3 regions of the Tersicoccus mangrovi genome follow, and region 3 is predicted to be linked to each of the others. Evidence: riboswitches for the same ligand, from Rfam matches in the RefSeq annotation. Region 3 holds a riboswitch; each other region holds the start of a gene.

The links. A riboswitch is a leader RNA that binds a small molecule or an ion and turns the genes downstream of it on or off. The one in region 3 is predicted to bind thiamine pyrophosphate.
Region 1: linked by a shared signal. The riboswitch ahead of V6N00_RS02720 (ECF transporter S component) and the one ahead of thiO (glycine oxidase ThiO) in region 3 are both predicted to bind thiamine pyrophosphate.
Region 2: linked by a shared signal. The riboswitch ahead of thiM (hydroxyethylthiazole kinase) and the one ahead of thiO (glycine oxidase ThiO) in region 3 are both predicted to bind thiamine pyrophosphate.

The regions. Positions count from the first base shown of each region.
Region 1 covers NZ_JBAJMW010000001.1:553,323-559,827, forward strand. Annotated here, with positions in the region: gene V6N00_RS02715 (ABC transporter ATP-binding protein) at 1-1,595, opposite strand, end outside; gene V6N00_RS02720 (ECF transporter S component) at 1,646-2,266, opposite strand; TPP riboswitch at 2,304-2,448, opposite strand; gene V6N00_RS02725 (DUF4235 domain-containing protein) at 2,523-2,783, shown strand; gene mnhG (monovalent cation/H(+) antiporter subunit G) at 2,847-3,257, opposite strand; gene V6N00_RS02735 (MrpF/PhaF family protein) at 3,354-3,614, opposite strand; gene V6N00_RS02740 (Na+/H+ antiporter subunit E) at 3,611-4,174, opposite strand; gene V6N00_RS02745 (Na+/H+ antiporter subunit D) at 4,171-5,790, opposite strand; gene V6N00_RS02750 (Na(+)/H(+) antiporter subunit C) at 5,787-6,308, opposite strand; gene V6N00_RS02755 (Na+/H+ antiporter subunit A) at 6,305-6,505, opposite strand, start outside.
Region 2 covers NZ_JBAJMW010000002.1:209,721-216,225, forward strand. Annotated here, with positions in the region: gene V6N00_RS04800 (bifunctional hydroxymethylpyrimidine kinase/phosphomethylpyrimidine kinase) at 1-226, opposite strand, end outside; gene thiE (thiamine phosphate synthase) at 223-957, opposite strand; gene thiM (hydroxyethylthiazole kinase) at 954-1,895, opposite strand; TPP riboswitch at 1,886-1,978, opposite strand; gene V6N00_RS04815 (Rne/Rng family ribonuclease) at 1,999-5,784, opposite strand; gene V6N00_RS04820 (vitamin K epoxide reductase family protein) at 6,271-6,505, shown strand, end outside.
Region 3 covers NZ_JBAJMW010000007.1:145,506-152,010, forward strand. Annotated here, with positions in the region: gene moeB (molybdopterin-synthase adenylyltransferase MoeB) at 1-99, opposite strand, end outside; gene V6N00_RS14605 (thiazole synthase) at 96-818, opposite strand; gene thiS (sulfur carrier protein ThiS) at 895-1,161, opposite strand; gene thiO (glycine oxidase ThiO) at 1,196-2,383, opposite strand; TPP riboswitch at 2,372-2,497, opposite strand; gene thiE (thiamine phosphate synthase) at 2,512-3,204, shown strand; gene V6N00_RS14625 (M20 family metallopeptidase) at 3,231-4,403, opposite strand; gene V6N00_RS14630 (ChaB family protein) at 4,445-4,846, opposite strand; gene V6N00_RS14635 (fatty acid desaturase family protein) at 5,057-6,169, shown strand; gene V6N00_RS14640 (cold-shock protein) at 6,259-6,462, shown strand.

The DNA.
Region 1 (6,505 bases), on a different contig from region 3:
CGTGCGCCTGCCCGCGCCGGGTCGGTCGCAGGATCCCTCGCGGCGCCCGCGGCGTCGGGGGCGGGCGGCGTGGGCCGCCCCGGCAGGTCCAGCCGGTCGCCGCCGAGGACGGCGGTGAACGCGGCGTCGTGGGTGACGGAGACGACCGCGCGGCCCTCGTCGAGCAGACCCGCCAGCAGCTCGGCGAGCCGGCGCCACGTCACGGCGTCCTGCCCGAAGGTCGGCTCGTCCAGGACGACGACGCGGGGGCTCGCGGCCAGCACGGTCGCGACGGACAGGCGTCGCTTCTCACCGCCCGAGAGCGTGAAGGGGTTGGCCGCGGCGAGGTGACCGAGGCGCAGCCGGTCGAGCAGCTCGTCGACCCGCGCTTCGAGCGCCGGCCCGTCCGCGGGGGTGCCGGACGCGCGCCGCGGCCCGAAGGCGAGCTCGTCGCGCACCGTGCCGGTGACGAACTGGTGCTCGGGCTCCTGGAAGACCGTGCCGATCCGGCCGATGAGCTCGCCGGCGCTCCAGCGATACGGGTCGGCCCCGGCGGAGCCGGCGAGCGCGGACGAGGCGGTGACGGACCCGTCCGCGGGCGGGAGCAGCCCGGCGAGGGTGAGAGCGAGGGTGGACTTGCCGGCCCCGTTCGGGCCGGTGACGCTCAGCGCGCGTCCGGCGGCCAGGCTCACGTCGATGCCGGTAGCGGCGATGTCGATCAGCGCGTGTCGGTCGAGGCGACGGCCGGGGCGTCGGCCGGAGCGGCGGCGCGGCTTCACGGCCGTCGCCTGCCGGCTGACCGCGAGGTCGTGCGCCGTCAGCAGGGCCTCGCCCGCACCCGAGGCACCGGTGGGAGCCCGGCGGGCAAGGTCGGGTTCGTGGCCGGGCACCCAGATGCCGGCGGCGGCGAGTTCGGCGCCGTGCTCGTGGAGGATCCGGTCGAGCGGACCGTCGTGCACGATCGCGCTGGTCCTGCCGTCGGCGCCCGAACCGAGCACCACGACCCGGTCCACGACCGGCGCCCACACCGAGACGCGGTGCTCGACGACGACGAGCGTCGATCCGGTGGCGTCGAGCGCGGCCGCGACGGCGTCGCGCACCTGCAGCACCCCGGCCGGGTCGAGGTTGGCCGTGGGTTCGTCCAGCAGCAGCAGGCCGGGGGCCATGGCGAGCAGCCCCGCCAGGCCGAGCCGCTGCTGCTGACCGCCCGAGAGGGCCGCCGTCGGGTGGTCCAGCGGCAGGGCGAGCCCGACGGCGTCGAGCGCGTCCCGCACGCGGGGCCAGATCGCCTCCCGGGGGACGGCGAGGTTCTCGGGCCCGAAGGCGACGTCGTCGCCCACCCGGGAGAGCACGATCTGCGCCTCGGGATCCTGCTGGAGCAGACCGGCCCGGCCGCGGGCATCCATCGCGGGAACGCCGTCGATCAGCAGCTCGCCGCGCGACTCGGCGTCCTGCGGGTCGAGCAGGCCCGCGAGCCCGTGCAGCACCGTGGACTTGCCCGCCCCGGACGGCCCGAGCAGAAGCACACGCTCCCCCGGTTCGATGTGCAGGTCGAGACCGTCGACGGCGGCGGCACGCCGCCCGCCGTGGCGCCATCCCCAGCCGCGGGCGTCCACGGCGGCCGGCCGCGGCGCGGACCCCACTCTCGGGCGGCCCGGCACCGTGGTCAGACCCGTGCCCGGGCGGCGCGACCGGAGGCGAGCCCGCTCAGCACGCCGGTGCCGGCGAGCGCCCGCACGATCAGCCAGCTCACCAGGCCGGCGATCACGAGGCCGGAGACCCCCGCCAGCACGGCGTAGACCACCTGCCAGCCGGCGGCCCACTCGACGTTGTAGAGGACGTCCTCGCTGATGCCCATCACCAGGCCCGAGACGAGACCGGCGAGCATGGCGACCCCGACGCCGAACCGGCGGTACCGGAACAGCGCGAAGACCGCCTCGGCACCCAGGCCCTGGATGAGGCCCGAGAGGATCACGGTCAGGCCGAAGTGGGTGCCGAGGACGCCCTCCACGCAGGCGCCGATCAATTCGCAGTACAGGGCCGCGCCGGGCTTGCGGATGATGAGGCCGCCGATGACGCCGGCGATCAGCCAGCCTCCGCCGTACAGGCCGCCCAGGAACGGGAACGGGGCCGTGGCGACGGCGACCGCCGCGTAGCCCTGGCTCCACGCCCAGAAGACGACGCCGCACGCGACGGCGACGACGGAGGCGACGATGATGTCGATGACGCGCCATCCGCGCTGGGCGGTGGCGGGGGCTGCGGGAGCGAAACCGCGTGACGTGCTCATGTGTGTCCTCCTGGAGGTCAGGAGGGGGAAGCCCACGGCTTCGAGAAACTCGACTCCCTTCGCCGGTGCTAACCGGAGCAGGTTCGAGGGTCTGCGGCGGTCCGCACTCTCAGCGCCGGCCGACCGCCGCCCGGGTGTTCAGACCCGGCCGACGAGCAGGAGGCGCTCCCCTGTCGTTGTCGCATCATTCTACGCGTCGCCACGCAGTAGGCTGATGACGAACCCCAGGGACATCGATGCAGAGGGAGAACACGCGATGGATACCGTCGTCAAACTTGCGGGGACCGGTCTGTCGATCGGCGCCGTCATGGTCGCGAACAAGCTGCTCACCGCCGGCTGGCAGAAGGTCGTCGGCAAGGAGCCGCCCACGAAGCCGGGCGACAACGACGACGACACGGTCAAGGAGATCCTCATCTGGGCCGTGCTGACCACGGTCGTGAGCACCGCGATCAAGTTCGGCGTGGCCAAGTCGACCCAGCGTGCCGCCCGCTCGATGCGGGACCCGCGCGAGGTCTGAGCCGGCACGAGGTGTGAGCCGGCGCGAGGTCTGAGCCGGCGCGAGCCGGGCTTCCGGTGCCGCCTAGCGGGAAGGCGGGTCGACTGCGGTCGATCCGCCTTCGTCGTTGCCGGGGCCGGTTGCGGTGCCGGCCCCCGGGCCCTGCACGACGTCGCGCAGTTCGTCGATGACGACGGAGTCCCGGTCCAGGTGGCGTGTCCGGTAGCCGGCGCGGGCCACCATGTGGCCGCCGACCGGGATGGTCAGCAGCTGGAAGATCCACATCAGGACCAGCAGGGGGACGAGGGCCCACGCGCGCAGCGCCAGCGCGACGGCCAGCAGGAGGAGCAGCAGCCCGAACACCTGGGGCTTGGTGGCCGCGTGCATCCGGGTCAGCAGGTCCGGGAACGTGAAGAGGCCGATGGCGGCGGCCAGCGACATCGAGGCGCCGACGACCATGAGCACGGCGGCGACGCCTTCGAGGATCCCGTTCATCGTCGTCCCTCCTCACTCGTCCGGCCCGGTCGGCGTGGTGCTCCTCGTGGTGCTCCTGCGGCTGGTCGCGACGTCGTGCACGAGATTCTCACCGCGTCACCGCCTCGTCGCCACGAACCGGGCGACGGCGACGGAGCCGATGAAGCCGACGATCGTGATGGTCGCGATGAGGGGCACCGAGTCGATGCTGTGGCGGTACACCGCGTCGACGGCCACGGCCGAGACGATGATGACGAGCAGGACGTCCGCGGCGAGCACCCGGTCGAGCAGCGACGGCCCGCGGCCGAGCCGGTAGATGGCCCCCGCGGCGGCGACCACCAGCATGACGGCGCTGATGACGACGGCGACGAGCATCATGCGGTGCCCCCGATCCGGCCGCGCTCGGAGGCCGCCAGCCGCGCGACCTCCTCGCGTGAGCCCATCATCCGGATCAGTCGTGCCTCGGTGGCCCGGACGGTGGCCCGGACCCGGTCCGCGCCCTCGGGCGTGGTCACGTCGAGGCAGTGCAGGTACAGGGTCGAGCCGGCCCGGTCCACCTCGACCACGACGGAGCCGGGCACGAGGCCCGTCACGCTCGCCGTCGCGGTGAGGATGAGGTCGGAGTGGGTGCGCAGCGGCACGGCGATCACCGAGCTGCGGATGGACCGGCCCCGGAACACCGCCAGGGCGAACACGTGGAAGCTCGCGATCGTCAGTTCCCGCAGGAACTCGACCACCGCGATCGCGAACTGGACGAGGTTCAACCGGCCACCCAGTTGCACCGGCGGCAGGTAGAACGTGTGGACGACGGTGAGGGCGAGCACGGCGCCGAAGACGAGGGTGCCGAGGCTGAAGTCCTGCCACAGCGCGCCCCACACGAGCACGAGCCAGACGAGCAGCGGCGCCTCGGTGCGCAGGGAGATGCGTTGCCGGCTCATCGCGCCGACCCCGGGCCGAGCACGGACTCGATGTACGGGGTCCGCTCCAGCATCGACGAGGCCGCCGAGTCCGCGAGGGCGAACAACGGTCCGGCGACGACGGTCAGGGCCACCCCGACGGCGACGATGCCCACGGTCGCGCCCACCATGCCGGCCGGCAGCAGCCGGGTGGACTCGGCGCCCGCCCAGCGGCCCTTCGGGGCATCCATGACGATCGCACTGGTGCGCACGGACCGCCCGTCCGCCCGGGTGGCCAGCAGCACCGGGTCCGGATACTCGGCGTCCTTCGGGCTGCGCCAGAACACGCGGTTCCAGACGCGGGCCAGAGCCAGCAGGGTCAGCAGGGACACGGCCACGCTCGCCACGACCAGGGTCAGGGCCAGCGGGCTGCCGTCCTGCACGCCGGCCTGCAGCAGGCCGAGCTTGCCCAGGAACCCGGAGAACGGCGGGATCCCGCCGAGGTTCATCGCGGGGATGAAATACAGCACCGCCAGGACGGGGGCGATCCTCGCCATCCCCCCCAGGCGGTCGATCGCCGTCGTGCCTCCTCGGCGCTCGATCAGCCCGGTGACGAGGAACAGTGCGGTCTGCACGACGATGTGGTGGACGACGTAGTAGACGGTGGCTCCGAGGCCGACGCGGGAGGAGAGCGCGAGCCCGAAGATCATGTAGCCGATGTGGCTGACCAGGGTGAAGGAGAGCAGACGTTTGATGTCGGTCTGGGCGAGCGCGCCGAGGATGCCGACGACGAGCGTGAACAGGGCGACGACCATGAGCAGAGCGTTCAGCTCGTCCCCGGGGAAGAGCAGGGTCTCGAGCCGGACGATCGCGTAGACGCCGACCTTGGTCAGCAGGCCCGCGAAGACGGCCGTCACGGGGGCCGGCGCGGTCGGGTACGAGTCGGGCAGCCAGAAGGAGAGCGGGAAGACGGCGGCCTTGATGCCGAAGGCGACGAGCAGCATCAGGTGCAGCAGCGTCTGGGTGCCCGGGTCGAGGTGGGAGACCTTGACGGCGATGTCCGCGAGGTTGACGGTGCCGGTGGCGGCGTAGACCAGAGCGATCGCGATCAGGAACAGCATCGAGGAGATGACGCTGACCACCACGTAGGTCACGCCGGCCCGGATCCGTGGGGAGGTACCGCCGAGGGTGATGAGGACGTAGCTGGCGGTCAGCAGGATCTCGAAGCCGACGTAGAGGTTGAACAGGTCCCCGGCGAGGAACGCGTTGGACACCCCGGCCACGAGGATGAGGAAGGCCGGGTGGAACACCGAGATCGGCTCCTCCTCCTCACCACCCGCGGCGCCCTGCGCGGTGGCGTAGACGAGCACCGCGAGACTGACGACGCTGGAGACCACGAGCATCAGGGCGGAGAACTGGTCGACGACCATGACGATGCCATGCGGCGCCGGCCAGCCGCCGAGGTCGATCGACCGCGGCCCCTGGTTCCACGTGTTGGCCAGGATCACGCACTCGAGCACGAGCGTCGCCGCCAGGATGCCGTTGGACATGAGGGCCTGCGCGCGGCGCCGGCGGATCAGCAGGAAGGCCAGGGCCGCCCCGAGAAAGGGCAGCACGACGGCGAGCGGCGCGAGGGAGACGATCGAGAAGCCGGTCATGCGTCCACCCCCCGGTGACTCCCGTGACCCGCGGCGCGCGCGGCGTCGGTGTGCCCGGGTCGGCCCGGCCGCTCGTCCTCGTCCTCCAGCGGCGTTTCCGTCGCCCCGGTGAACTCCGAGGTGTCGTCGGGGATGACGGCGTCCTCCTCCCGCTGGAAGCTGGGCTGGTGGGCCACACGGCGGTCCTCGATGTCGTCCTGCACGTCGTCCTGGCGCGCGAGCGTCCACGAGCGGTAGATGACGCCGAGCAGGAACGCGGTGACCGCGAAGCTGATGACGATGGCGGTCAGGGTCAGGGCCTGCGGCACCGGGTCGGTGTAGGCGTGGGGATCGGTGCCGGAGACGACGATCGGCGCCATCCCGGCGGCCCCGGCGGTGGCCAGCAGCAGCAGGTTGGTCGCGTTGGTGATGAGGATCAGCCCGAGCATCACCCGGGTGAGGGACCGCTCGAGCAGCAGGTACACGCCGCACGTGTACAGGACGCCCATGACGACCAGGAGGGTCACATTGATGCTCACCCGTGCCCCACCTCCGCCGGGATCCGCGACTGTTCGCTGCGCCGGTCCACCTCGGCGCCGAGGCTGCGCAGCACGTCGAGCACGAGGCCCACCACGACGAGGTAGACGCCGATGTCGAAGAGGGTCGAGGTGACGATCTTGACGTGCCCGAACACGATCCAGTCCATCTGCAGGATGGCCGTCTGGAACACCTGCCC
Region 2 (6,505 bases), on a different contig from region 3:
TGACGGCGTCGATGGCCACGTCGTCGGAGACCGCGTCGAGCTGCTCGCGCAGGAACGCGACAGGCGGGGTGTGGATGCTGCGCACGCCGTGGGTGTTCTGGGCGACGAGGCAGGTGACGGCGGCCATGCCGTAGCCGCCGAGCGCGGCGACGGACTTCAGGTCGGCCTGGATGCCGGCTCCGCCCGTGGGGTCGGTACCAGCGATGCTGAGGATGCGGACGGTCATCGGGATCCTTCCGGGGAGGGGGTGGTATCAGCACTGTTCTCGAGGGCGGTACGCAGGGTCCGGGCCGCCGCCGCGGGGTCCTCGGCGGCGCAGATCGCCGAGACGACGGCGATGCCGGCGGCGCCGGCCGCCCGGAGGGGTGCAGCGTCGGCCACGGTGACGCCACCGATTGCGACGACGGGCAGCCCGGACGTCGAACGGGCCGTCGCGGCGGCGCGGGCGAAGCCGTCGACGCCGAGCGGTTCAGGAGCGTCCGGCTTGGTGGGGGTGGCGTGCACCGCCCCGACGCCGAGGTAGTCGACGGTTCCGGACGGCAGGGCGGCGACGGCGTGGAACTCGTCGGTGGTGGAGGCGCTCAGGCCGAGGATGGCGTCGGGTCCGATGAGCGCGCGCACCGCGGTGGCGGGCAGGTCGTCCTGGCCCACGTGGACGCCGGCGACGACCGCACCGGTGTCGCGGGCGGCGAGGTAGACGTCGACGCGGTCGTTGACGAGCACGGGCACCCGCTCGCCCACCCGTGCGGCGACGGCGGTGACGAGCGCGAGGAAGTCGCGGGCGGAGGCGTCCTTCTCGCGCAGCTGCACGCAGGTGACGCCGCCGTCCACGGCCGCGGTGACGACGTCGAGCACGCTGCGCGAGCCGCTCGGGCCGGCGGACAACGCCGTGTCGGTGACGAGGTAGAGCGTCAGCGCAGTCGGGTCGAAGGGAGCGGGGGTGGCGCCGGGCGTCACCGGGCGCTCCGGCTGGAGCCGGCGGCGTCGCTCCCGGTGCGGACCGCGCTGATGCCGGTGTCGGTGGCGAACTCGTCGGGGCTGATCGCGGCGAGGCGGTCCAGGAGGGCGACGGCGAAGGACCCGGGCCCGGCGCTGATCTCGGTGGCCTGACGGGCGGCGAGCGTGTAGTAGCCGGTGGCCAGCGCGGCGCAGACCGCGGGGCTCTCGTCGGGACCGACGGCGAGGAAGGCCGCCATGACGGCGCCGAGGGCGCAACCGCCACCGGTGACCCTGGTCAGCAGCGCGGCGTCGTGGTGGTTCCGGTAGTGCTCGGGCGCGGCATCAGCTCCAGCATCCGACCCGCCACCGTTCAGGCCGGCACCATCCAGGCCGGCACCGACGATCTCGTCGACCGCGCCGGAGACGGCGACCGCGCCGCGCGTGCGCTCCGCCAGGTCCATCGCCGCGGGCACGGCATCGGTGGTGGCGTCCGTGCTGTCGACGCCGCGGCCGCCGCTGCTCTGCCCCGCCAGCGCGCGCACCTCGGAGGCGTTGCCGCGGATGACGGTGGGGTCGAACTCGAGCAGATCCGCGGCGAGGGCGGTGCGGACGGGCAGGGCGCCGATGGCCACCGGGTCCAGCACCCAGCGTCCGCCGACCGCCCGGCGTGCGGCCGCCGCTTCGCGCATGGCGAGCCGCTGTTCGGGCGTGGGCGTGCCGAGGTTGACGAGCAGCCCGGAGGCGATCCGGGCGAAGGGCCCGGCCTCCCCGCTGATGTCGGTCATCGCCGGGGCCGCGCCGGCCGCGAGCAGCACGTTGGCCGTGAAGTTCGTGACCACGCTGTTGGTCAGGCACTGGATCAGCGGCTGCTCCTGCCGCACCGCGTGCAGCAAGCGGGCGGCCCGCTCGGACAGGTCCGTGGGCAGTCCACGGGAGGACGGATCGACGTCGTTCACGGCGACATCCCTTCGCTAGTGCTAACTAGATCAGGTTCGACGGGTGTTCTCTCAGCCCGGTGCGGGCACCCCGTGTCACTCGTGGCAGCGTATCAGCGCCGCATCACTCGACGCTGCCGGCCTCCTCGGCGCTGGTCCCGGTGCTGGCTGCGCCGTCCTGCTGGTCGCCGCTCCGGCCGGGACGGGCGATGTCCGCGGCCGAGACGCCGACGCCGAGCACGGTGGGCGACGCGGCCGACACCTGACCGGAGGGGCGGGCCGCCGCACCGGAGGAGAAGACGGCCGTCGACGGCTCCGCCGCGGATGCCGCGGTGTCCACGACGGTGATGCTCGACGCGTCGCCGACGCCGCTGCTCGCCGCGCGACGCGAACGCCGCCGCGGACGTGCGGCCGGCGCGGCCGGCGCGCCACTGGGCGTCTCGGCGGGGAACGCCGCGTCCTCGACCGTGGGGGTCGACGGCGCGGGGCTCGCAGGCGCGGCCGGAGCCGCATCGACGGGACGCTCCGCTGCGGGGGTCTCCGACGACGTCGCGGGCGTGCCGGTCTCGACCGTGGTGGTCTCCGCCGTCTCGTCGTCCTCGTTCTCGGGCGCCTCGTCGTCGGCCTCGTCCGCCGCCCGCAGGGCGTTCTGCACGGCCGCCGCCACAGCGTCGTCGGAGCGCTGCCCGCCGACCTGGTCGAACGCCCGGGTGAGGGACTCGAGCGTCAGGTCCCCGCCGGCGCGCTGCGGCTGGTGCCCGTGCGGGACGGTGACCCGCTCGCCGTTGATCGTCAGTTCGATGTCGTCGTCGCCCTGCTCGCCGGACTGGCCGCCGGTGGACCCGGCCTCGGCGCCCTCCGCCGACTTCTTACGGCGCCCGCGACCACGGCGACGGCGTTCGCGCCGGCTCGGCCGTGTCTCGCCCTCGCCGTGCTCGCCCGACCCGTCCTGCGGCCCGGTACCGGACTCGCCGGCCGACTCGGTCGCCGCGTCGGCAGCCAGCGCCGCCGCCTGGTCCGCGTCGGGCTGCTCGTGCGCACGCGCGGTTCCGGCCAGCTGCGCCTCCTCGGCGGTCGGGTGCAGCGCCTTGGCGATGTTGCCCATCGCGGCCCGCGCCTTCGCCGCCCGCTCGGCCGCCTCGGCGTCCGGCTCGGCGGCGGGAGGGGCGGGCTGCTGCTCCGGGGCGGTGTCGGAGGAACGACGGCCGCGCTTCTTCTCGTTCTTCGCCGGCCGCGACTCCTGCCGGGAGCCATTGCTCCCGCCACCGTTGCCGTTGTTGGTGTTCGAGCCGTTGCCGCTGCCGGTGTGCCGGCGGTGCTCGACGGGCTCGCCGTGGGTGATGATGCCGCGGCCGGCGCACGCCTCGCAGGTCTCGGAGAAGACCTCGAGCAGCCCGGTGCCCATCCGCTTGCGGGTCATCTGCACGAGGCCGAGGGAGGTCACCTCCGCCACCTGGTGCTTGGTCCGGTCACGGCCCAGGCACTCGACGAGGCGGCGCAGCACGAGGTCCCGGTTGGCCTCGAGCACCATGTCGATGAAGTCGATGACGATGATGCCGCCGATGTCGCGCAGCCGCAGCTGCCGCACGATCTCCTCGGCCGCCTCGAGGTTGTTCTTGGTGACCGTCTCCTCGAGGTTGCCGCCCGAGCCGGTGAACCGGCCGGTGTTGACGTCGACGACGGTCATCGCCTCGGTGCGGTCGATGACGAGCGAACCGCCCGAGGGCAGGAACACCTTGCGGTCCAGCGCCTTGGCGATCTGCTCGTCGATCCGGGACGCGGTGAAGAGGTCCTCGTCCTTCTCCCACTTCTCCAGCCGGGAGAGCAGGTCCGGGGCGACGTAGGTGACGTAGGCCTCGATGGTGTCCCACGCGTGCTCGCCGGAGACGATGAGCTTGGAGAAGTCCTCGTTGAAGACGTCGCGGACGACCTTGATGGTCAGGTCCGGCTCCGCGTAGAGCATCTGCGGGGCCAGGGTCTTGGGCGCCTCGGCGGTCGCCTGGATGCCCTCCCACTGCGCCCGCAGCCGGTTGATGTCGTTGGTCAGCTCCTCCTCGGAGGCGCCCTCGGCGGCGGTGCGCACGATGACGCCGGCGCCCTCGGGCAGCCGGTCCTTGAGGATCTTCTTCAGGCGCGCGCGCTCGTTGTCCGGCAGCTTCCGGGAGATGCCCGTCATCGAGCCACCGGGCACGTACACCAGGAAGCGGCCGGGCAGCGAGATCTGGCTGGTCAGCCGGGCGCCCTTGTGGCCGATCGGGTCCTTGGTGACCTGCACGAGCACGGAGTCGCCGGACTTCAGCGCGACCTCGATGCGGCGGGGGGTCCCCTCCAGGCCCGGCGCGTTCCAGTTGACCTCACCGGCGTACAGCACGGCGTTGCGGCCGCGCCCGATGTCGACGAAGGCCGCCTCCATCGAGGGCAGCACGTTCTGCACCTTGCCGAGGTAGACGTTGCCGATCAGCGAGTCCTGCTGCGTCTTGGAGACGAAGTGCTCGGCCAGGACGCCGTCCTCGAGGACGCCGATCTGGATGCGCTCCTCGACCTGCCGGACGATCATCTGCCGGTCGACGGACTCGCGACGTGCGAGGAACTCGGCCTCGGTGATGCCGTGGCGACGGCGGCCGGACTCGCGGGAGTCGCGGCGGCGCTGGCGCTTGGCCTCGAGCCGGGTGGACCCCTTGACGGAGGTCACCTTGTTGGACGGTGCTTCGCTGCGCGAGCGCGGCGCGCGCACGCGGGTGACCGTGTTGGGCGGGTCGTCGTCCTCGCCGCCGGCCAGTTCGAGGTCGGAGTCGCCGCGGCGACGGCGACGGCGACGGCGGGAGGTCACCTCGCCGCTGTCGGCGTCCTTCTCGTCGCTGCCGCCCGACCGACCGGACTCGCCGGTCGCCTCGTCGGCGTCCTCGCCCTCGGTGTCGGCGGCGTCGGAACCGACGGTGCCGCGGCCACGGCCACGGCCTCGGCGCCCGCCGCGGCGGCTGCTGCGGCCGCGGCCCTCGCCGGACTCCTCGTCGGTGTCGTCCTCGTCCTCGTCGGCCTCGGCGGCCTCGGCCGCCTGAGCGCGACGCGCGCGGACCTGCTCCTGGAGCTGGTCGAGGTCGGGGGCCTGGAAGAGCAGCGACATGGGCGACGGCGCGACGGCCGGGGCCGCTCCCTCCGTCTCCTCATCCTCGTCGGGGGTCGTGGCGGTCTCCGCGGTGGTGGCCGTGGTTGCCGTCTCCGCCGTGGTGTCGTCCGCCGCTGCGGTGGCGGCCTCGGCGCGATCCTCGGCGGTCTCGCCGCCGGCCGGCTCCTGCGGAGCGGACGCGGCGGCGGAGGAATCGGTCGCGGCGGTCTCGGGCGCAGAATCAGCGGCGGTGTCGGTCGCGGCGTCCTCGGCCGGCTCCGTCGCGGCGGCCTTCTTCCGGCTCCGGGTGCCGGTCGACCGGCTGCGGGTGGCGCGCGTGCGTGTGGCGGGCTTCTGGGCGGCGTCGGTGTCCGTGGTGTCCGTCGTCGCGACCGTGTCGCTCGTCTCGGTGGCCGCCGCGCTGGCCGCTTCCGCGCGGTCCTCGGCGGTGGGGGCCACGGGAGCGTCGACCGAGGTGTCGGCGGGGCTGGCGGTTTCCGCAGTGGTCTCGGCGTCGGCCTGCTCCGTAGCGGCGGTGCCACGACGGCTGCGGCGGCGCGTGGGTCGCGCGGCCGGCTCGGCGGCGGCGCTCTCGCCGTCGGTGTTCGCTCCGTCGTTGTTCGCGTCGGCCGGCGTATCGGTGGTGCTCGACGTGGTCTCCGCGGCGGTGCCGGTCTGCGGCGTCGCCGCGCTCTCGGCGGCGGTGGTGCTCTCAGGGGCGGTGTCGCCCGTGGTCTCGCCGGTCACGGCGTTGGTCGATGCCGGCGTCTGCTCCGGTTCCGTGACGGAACCAGCGTTGTCCATAGTCATATTCAGCTGTACTCCACCCGCGATGCCCCGTCCACAACCGGCGCCTCGCGGCGACTTGACCGGCCTCACCGGGCGGTTCCCCGGCGGCCGGAAACTTGAGTTGTTCACCTGGGCGGTCGCGCCGCGAAAAGGGGCGTTGCCGCACGCTCAGGCCGTCAACGCTCGGGTGGCGGCGCGTGTGCTCCGAGCAGCGAAGGGCGGGTACCGCTCGCCTCGCCGTCGGGTCGGTCGCGTCATGGCGACGTCGACACCGGTGTCCGGGACACCCGCGTCGGCCTCCACACCGACTGTTGCCGGACCAGCCCGCCGTTGTGGACCGCGAGCCGATCCCGGTCATTCTCTCACACTGCGCTCCGGAACGGCCCGACGCTCACGCGAGTCGCCCATCCTCCTTCGCTAGAATCGGCACCGCATCGCCAGGACCGTCCACGGACGACGCCCGCGGTGCACGGCCGTCACCGAGCAGTCAGGATCCCTCACGTGAAGTCAGACTCCCGCACCCGGCACGCTGCCGACGAGCGCGACGGCGCCCACGCCGCCGGCGTCGCCCTCGCCGAGGACGACCGGACGATGCCCGGGCTCTACCGGCGGGCGCGCCTGGGGTGGCTGTACGTGATCGGCGGCATCATCGGCTTCCTCGCGGCCGGCGAGCTCGTGCTCGACGAGCTGGCCCTGCTGAAGGACCCGAACCACATCACCAGCTGCGACATCAACC
Region 3 (6,505 bases):
GATGACCTGACGGGAGTACCGGGCGGTCTCCTCCCGCGTCAGGGGCTCGCCCGGCTCGACGAGGGGCGGCAGCGGCGTCGCGCCCGCCGGGACGCTCACAGGTCCGCCCGCCCGTCCACCGGCGAGGACGCGAGCGCGCCGTGACGCCGGCGCGGGATCCGGCCGGCGCCGGCGGCCAACCGCCCGGACTCGACGGCGAGGCGCATCGCGGTGGCCATGCGCACCGGGTCCTCGGCGCGGGTCACGGCGGTGGCGAGCAGGACGGCGTCGCAGCCCAGTTCCATGGCGAGCGTGGCGTCCGAGGCCGTGCCGATGCCGGCGTCCAGTACCACGGGGACGGCCGCGCGGGAGACGATCAGTTCGATGTTGTGCGGGTTGAGGATGCCGAGGCCCGTGCCGATGGGGGCCCCGAGCGGCATCACCGCGGCCACGCCGAGGTCCTCGAGCCGCTTCGCGGTGACCGGGTCGTCGTTCGTGTAGGCGAACACCCGGAAGCCGCTCGCGACCAGCCGCTCGGTCGCCTCGAGCGTCTCGACGACGTCGGGCAGCAGCGTCGTCTCGTCGCTGATGACCTCGAGCTTGACCCAGTTCGTCTCGAGCGCCTCCCGCGCCAGTTCCGCGGTGAGAACGGCCTCCGCGGCGGTCATGCAGCCGGCGGTGTTGGGCAGCACGCGCATGCCCATGCCGGCGAGCAGGTCGAACAGGCCGGCGCCCCGGCCGACCGTGTGGCGGCGCATCGCGACGGTGGTCAGCTCGGTGCCGGAGGCGCGCAGGGCGGCGTCCAGCCCGTGCAGGCTCGGGGCGCCCCCGGTGCCCATGATGAGACGGGACGTGAGCGTCACGCCGTCGATGACCAGCGGCGTGTCGGTGCTCGTGGTGGGCTGGGTCGCCAGCTCAGCCACCCTGCACCGCCGTGAGGATCTCGACGCGCGCGCCTGCCGCGGGCACGACCGTCGCCCAGGTGCTGCGGGGCACGACGGCGCCTTCCACGGCGACGGCGATCCCGAGCGCCCGGCCGTCCAGCGCGGTGCCGGAGGCGGACACCTCCCGGCCGGTGCGCTCGGCGACGATGTCGCGGCAGGTCTGGGACCGGTGCGGCGTCGGCTCGCCGTTGACGGTGATGGCGGTGACGGCGGGGGTGGCCGTCGGGCCGGGGCTCATGGGATCTCCTGGAGAGGCGTGTCAGGTGCGGTGGTCAGGATGTCAGGGCGAAGCGGTCGGGGCTGAAGGGCTCGGCGACGGGCAGCGGCTCTCCCGCGAGCAGGCCGAGGACGGCGGCGCCGGCGGCCGGGGCGAGCAGCACGCCGTGCCGGAAGAAGCCGGTGGCCAGCACCAGCCCGGCGGTCGGTGCGCCGTCGGCGTTCCGGAGCCGGCCGAGCAGGGGCGCGTTGTCGGGGGTGCCCGGCCGGGCGCGGGCGACGGCGTCGACGATCGTGGCCTCGGCCAGGGCCGGCAGCAGGGTGATGCCGTCGCGCAGCAGGGCGTGCACTCCACCGGCCTGCAGTCCCGCCCCGCCGTCCTCCCGTGAGGTGGCCCCGAGCACGAGCGTGCCGTCGGGCCGGGGCACCACGTACACGGGCATGCCCCGGACGATCGCGCGGACCGTGTGCGTCAGTGCGGGGAAGCCGGCCGGCGGCTGCAGGCGCAGGATGTCCCCGTGCACGGGGCGCAGCGGCAGCGGGACGGGCAGGTCGGCGGCGGCCACGCCCGTCGCGACGACCGTCTCGGCGGCCTCGAGCGTCGAGCCGTCCGCGAGGCGCGCCCCGATGACGCGGACGCCGGACGGCTCGGGTGCGGTCAGCAGGGCCTCCGCCCGCTGCTCGACGACGCGGATGCCGAGGGCGGTCAGGGCGGCGAGCAGCGCCCGGCTCAGCAGCCGGGGGTCGACCTGGTGATCGCGGGGCAGCAGGTACGCCGCCGAGAGCTGCGGGCCGAGCAGCGGCTCGCGCCGCCGGGCCTCGCGCGTGGTCAGCTGTTCGGCCTCCAGGCCGAGCCGCAGCTGCAGGCGGTGCAGGGCGGCCAGCGCGTCGCGGTCGGCGCCGTCGACGCCGCACACGAGCGTGGGCGTCGTGGCGTACCCGGTGTCGCGCCCGCCGACCGCGGCGACGTCGTCGGCGAAGGCGTGGTACCGGCGGGCGGAGTCGAGCGTCAGCGGCAGCAGCGCCTCCTCCTGGTGGGCGAGCTCGGCGACCGGCGCGATCATCCCGGCCGCCGCGTGCGTCGCTCCGGACGCCGGTGCGGGGTCGACCACCGTGACCGGGTGGCCCGCGCGCGCGAGGGTGAAGGCGATGCCGAGGCCGACGACGCCCGCGCCGAGCACGAGGACGGACGGGTGCTCGTCCGGGTGTTCCCGGGACGTCGCGTGTGACTGGTCGCCTGACATGGCTCTCCCTTCGGCGGCATGGCCCGCATCAGGTTCGGACGGTCGGTGTCGGACACCCTCTCAGCCACCCGTCAGGCGAGCGTGGCTCGCGTCGTGGCTCCCGTGATCTGGCCCCTACTGTAGTCACCATGTCCGCCACCTCGACACCGACGACCGCCGGCAGCGACCGTCCCGCTCCGTCCCTCGCCACGGCCCGCCTGTACCTGTGCGTCGACGCCCGCCGCGAACAGGGCGACCTGCGCGACCTCGTCCGGGCCGCCTACGCCGGAGGCGTCGACGTCGTCCAGCTGCGGGACAAGGACATCGAGGGCGCCGGCGAGCTCGAGGCGCTCGCCGTGGTCCGCGAGGAGGCCGAGCGGGCCGGCCGGGCGTTCGCCGTCAACGACCGCGCCGACATCGCCCGCCTCGCCGGAGCCGACGTCCTGCACCTGGGCCAGCGGGACCTCACGCCGGCCCAGGCGCGCACCCTGCTGCCGGCCGGGTGCCGCATCGGGCTGTCCACGCACGACCCGAACCAGCTGACCTCCGCCCGGCGGAACCCGGACGTCGACTACTTCTGCGTCGGCCCGGTGTGGGCCACCCCGACGAAACCGGGCCGCGCCGCCGTCGGCCTGGACCTGGTCCGCCGGGCGGCCGAGGCGACGGAGCAGAACGACGGCGTCCCCACCCCGTGGTTCGCGATCGGCGGCATCGATCACCGCACGATCGGCGGGGTCGTGGCCGCGGGCGCGCGCCGGGTGGTCGTCGTGCGCGCGATCACCGAGGCGTCCGACCCCGAGGATGCGGCGCGGCGCCTGATCGAGCAGCTCCCGCCGCTGTGACCCGCTGACCCGCCACCCGTTGCGCGTCAGGACGTCGGCAGCCCGTCCGCGAGGCGTTGCAGCACGCGGGCGCCGAGCGCGGTGTAGTCGGCGATCCGGCCGGGCACGATGTACTCGTCCCGCGAGTGCGGACCGGCGCCCACGGCGCCGAGCCCGCAGATCACCGGCACCCCGATCCCGGCGATGAAGTTCGCGTCCGAGCCGCCGCCCACGCTCACGTGGTCCAGGTCGAGCCCGACGTCGTGACCGGCCGCGACGACGACGTCCAGCAGCGGCCGCATCGTGGTGTCGAGCGCCATCATCGGTCGGTTCCACCGGTGGTCGACGCGCAGCTGCACGCGTGGGTCGGACGGCGTGATGGCGTCGAAGGCGGCGTCCACCCGGGCCTTCTCCGCCTCGTCGCTGACGCGGATGTCGATGCGCGCCCACGCCCGGCCCGCGGCGACGTTGGTGCCGGTGCCCCCGCTGATCAGGCCGACGTTGACGGAGGTGCCGGCGTCGAGGTCGGCGACCTTCGTCGCCGCGGTGATGGCCTCGGCGAGGGCGTGGATCGCGCTGGCGCCCGCCGTCGGGTCCAGCCCCGCGTGGGCCTCGACGCCGGTGACGTGGAACTCGAACAAGCCGATGCCCTTGCGCCCGGTCTTGACCGCGCCGTCGAGCGTCGGCTCGAACACGAGCGCGGCGTCGACCTGCCGGGCCGCCGCCTCGATGTGCGGGCGCGAGCTCAGGGAGCCGACCTCCTCGTCGCCGTTGAGGAGGAACGTCACCGTCGGCACCACCACGCCGTCGCCCTGGTCCCGCAGCAGCTTCAGTGCCCACAGGCTCTGCACGAGGCCGGTCTTCATGTCGAAGATCCCGGGACCGGTCAGCACCTCGACGCCGTCGCGCACGTCCGCGCGCACCGGCCAGTCCGCGAGCGTGCCGGTGGGCCACACGGTGTCGTAGTGCCCGACGACCAGCACCCGTCCGGCGCCGGTGCCACGCCAGGTCAGCAGCACCGTGTCCCCGCGTTCGCCGCCGTCGAGCACGTCCTCACCGTCCGGGGGCCCGAGCAGCCGGACGGCGAGCGTCTGCACGTGCCGCCGGCACGCGTCCAGGGCCGCCCGGTCGTAGCTGTGGCTCTCGACTCCGACGAGGTCGATGACGTCGACGAGGATGTCCTGCTGCGCGTCCCGCGCGGCGGCCACGAGGTCGCTCATCGCCTCACGCCGTTCCCCGGCTCCCGGCCCGTCGTCGACTCTCAGTCCTTCTCCCGCGCCTTCGCGGTGGCCCGGTCGTTGGCCTTCTGGATGGCCGCGACGAGTTCGTCCTTCGTCATCGACGAGCGGCCGGAGACGTCGAGACGCTTCGCCACGTCCATCAGGTGCGCCTTGGTCGCGTTCGCGTCGACCCCGCCGGCGGTCTGCCCGGGCGAGCCGACGGTGCCCGCAGCCTTCTCGTCCGAGGGCCCGGACTCGGCCTTCTTCTCCCACCGGTCCCCGACCTTCTCATACTGGTGCTTGAGCGCGGCGAACGCCGTCCGGTGCGCCCGTTCCCCCTCGCCGTACGACTCGACCGCGGAGTCGTGCGCGGCCGCCCACACCTCCTGCGCGTGCTGCGATGAGCGGGCGACGGTCGAGGGCATCTCCTCACGAGCGGGCACGGCATCCTCCTGATGCGACCAGGTCCTGGTCACGCCATCCTGTCCGTGGCAGGCGCCCGGTGCAAGATATGCCACAGCGCTGTCTTTTCCGGCTCCGGCCCGGTAGTGTCATGAGCAGCGATGTGGATACGACATGTCGCACCACCGCAGATCGGCGGGTGGCCGCGTTTCCTTCCGGGCCTGAAGATCAGCAGAACGAGCGGAACCCCTATCTCCTCTGGAACACTTCCCGCTGAACGGCGGAAGGGTGCCACGTCCCCGACGTCCCGCACCACCGAGCAATCGTCTAAGCTCCCCAACCACTTCACCGCGGTCTCCGAGATCGTGCGTTCGCAGAATCTCCTGCGGCGAGCCCACGGGTTCTATCTCACGGTCGCCATCGTGCTGGGCCTGGCCCTCGTCGCCGCGATCACCGGGTCGGTCCTGCTCGGAGAGAGCTGGTTCCAGCTGCTCATCGCGGCCGGACTGGGGATCATCTTCACGCAGATCGCCTTCGTCGCCCACGAGGCCTCCCACCGCCAGATCCTCGGCTCGGGGCCCGCGAACGATCGGCTCGGCCGGATCCTCGCCACGGTGGGCGTCGGTATGAGCTACGCGTGGTGGATGAACAAGCACACGCGTCACCACGCCAATCCCAACAAGGTCGGCAAGGACCCGGACATCGAGGTGGACACCATCTCGTTCCTCCCCGAGGACGCGGCGAAGCGCCGGGGTCTGCTGGCGCGACTTACCCGTCGCCAGGGATACTTCTTCTTCCCGCTCCTGACGCTGGAGGGGTTCAACCTCCACTACCGTTCCTTCGCCGCCCTCGCCTCGCCGGGCGAGGTGAAGGGTCGCTGGATCGAGATCGGGTCCATCGTCGCCCGCTTCGCGGTGTATCTGGGGCTGCTGTTCGCGCTCCTGCCCGTCGGCATGGCGTTCGCGTTCCTCGGCGTGCAGATGGCCGTGTTCGGCGTCTACATGGGGGCCTCCTTCGCCCCCAACCACAAGGGCATGCCCGTCGTGCCCCGGGACGTGAAGCTGGACTTCTTCAGCAAGCAGGTCCGCACCTCCCGCAACATCGCGGGCGGCTGGTGGGCATCGACGCTGATGGGCGGGCTCAACCACCAGGTCGAACATCACCTGTTCCCCAACATGCCCCGTCCCCACCTGGCACGGGCGCGAGGCATCGTCCGCGAGTACTGTCAGGCCCACCAGGTCCCCTACACGGAGACCTCCCTGTTCCGGTCCTACGGCATCGTCATCTCCTACCTGAACCGGGTGGGGCTGGCGGCGCGGGATCCGTTCGAATGCCCGGTGATCGCCCAGCTGCGGCGGTCCTGAGCACCGAACACCGAAAGATGTCCTCTCCTCCGGAGGGGGCAGGTCACCGACATGGTGGCCAGCAATGAAGAAAAAAGGAAAACAGCATCATGGCAACTGGCACCGTCAAGTGGTTCAACTCCGAAAAGGGCTTCGGCTTCATCGCTCCCGATGATGGCTCTGCCGACGTGTTCGCGCACTTCAGCGCGATCTCCGGCAACGGCTACCGCAACCTCGAGGAGAACCAGAAGGTCGAGTTCGAGACCACGCAGGGCGCGAAGGGCATGCAGGCCGAGAACATCCGCCCGCTCTGAGCACCCCATCGCTCCATCCGAGCCGCCCCCGGTCTCCCGGGGG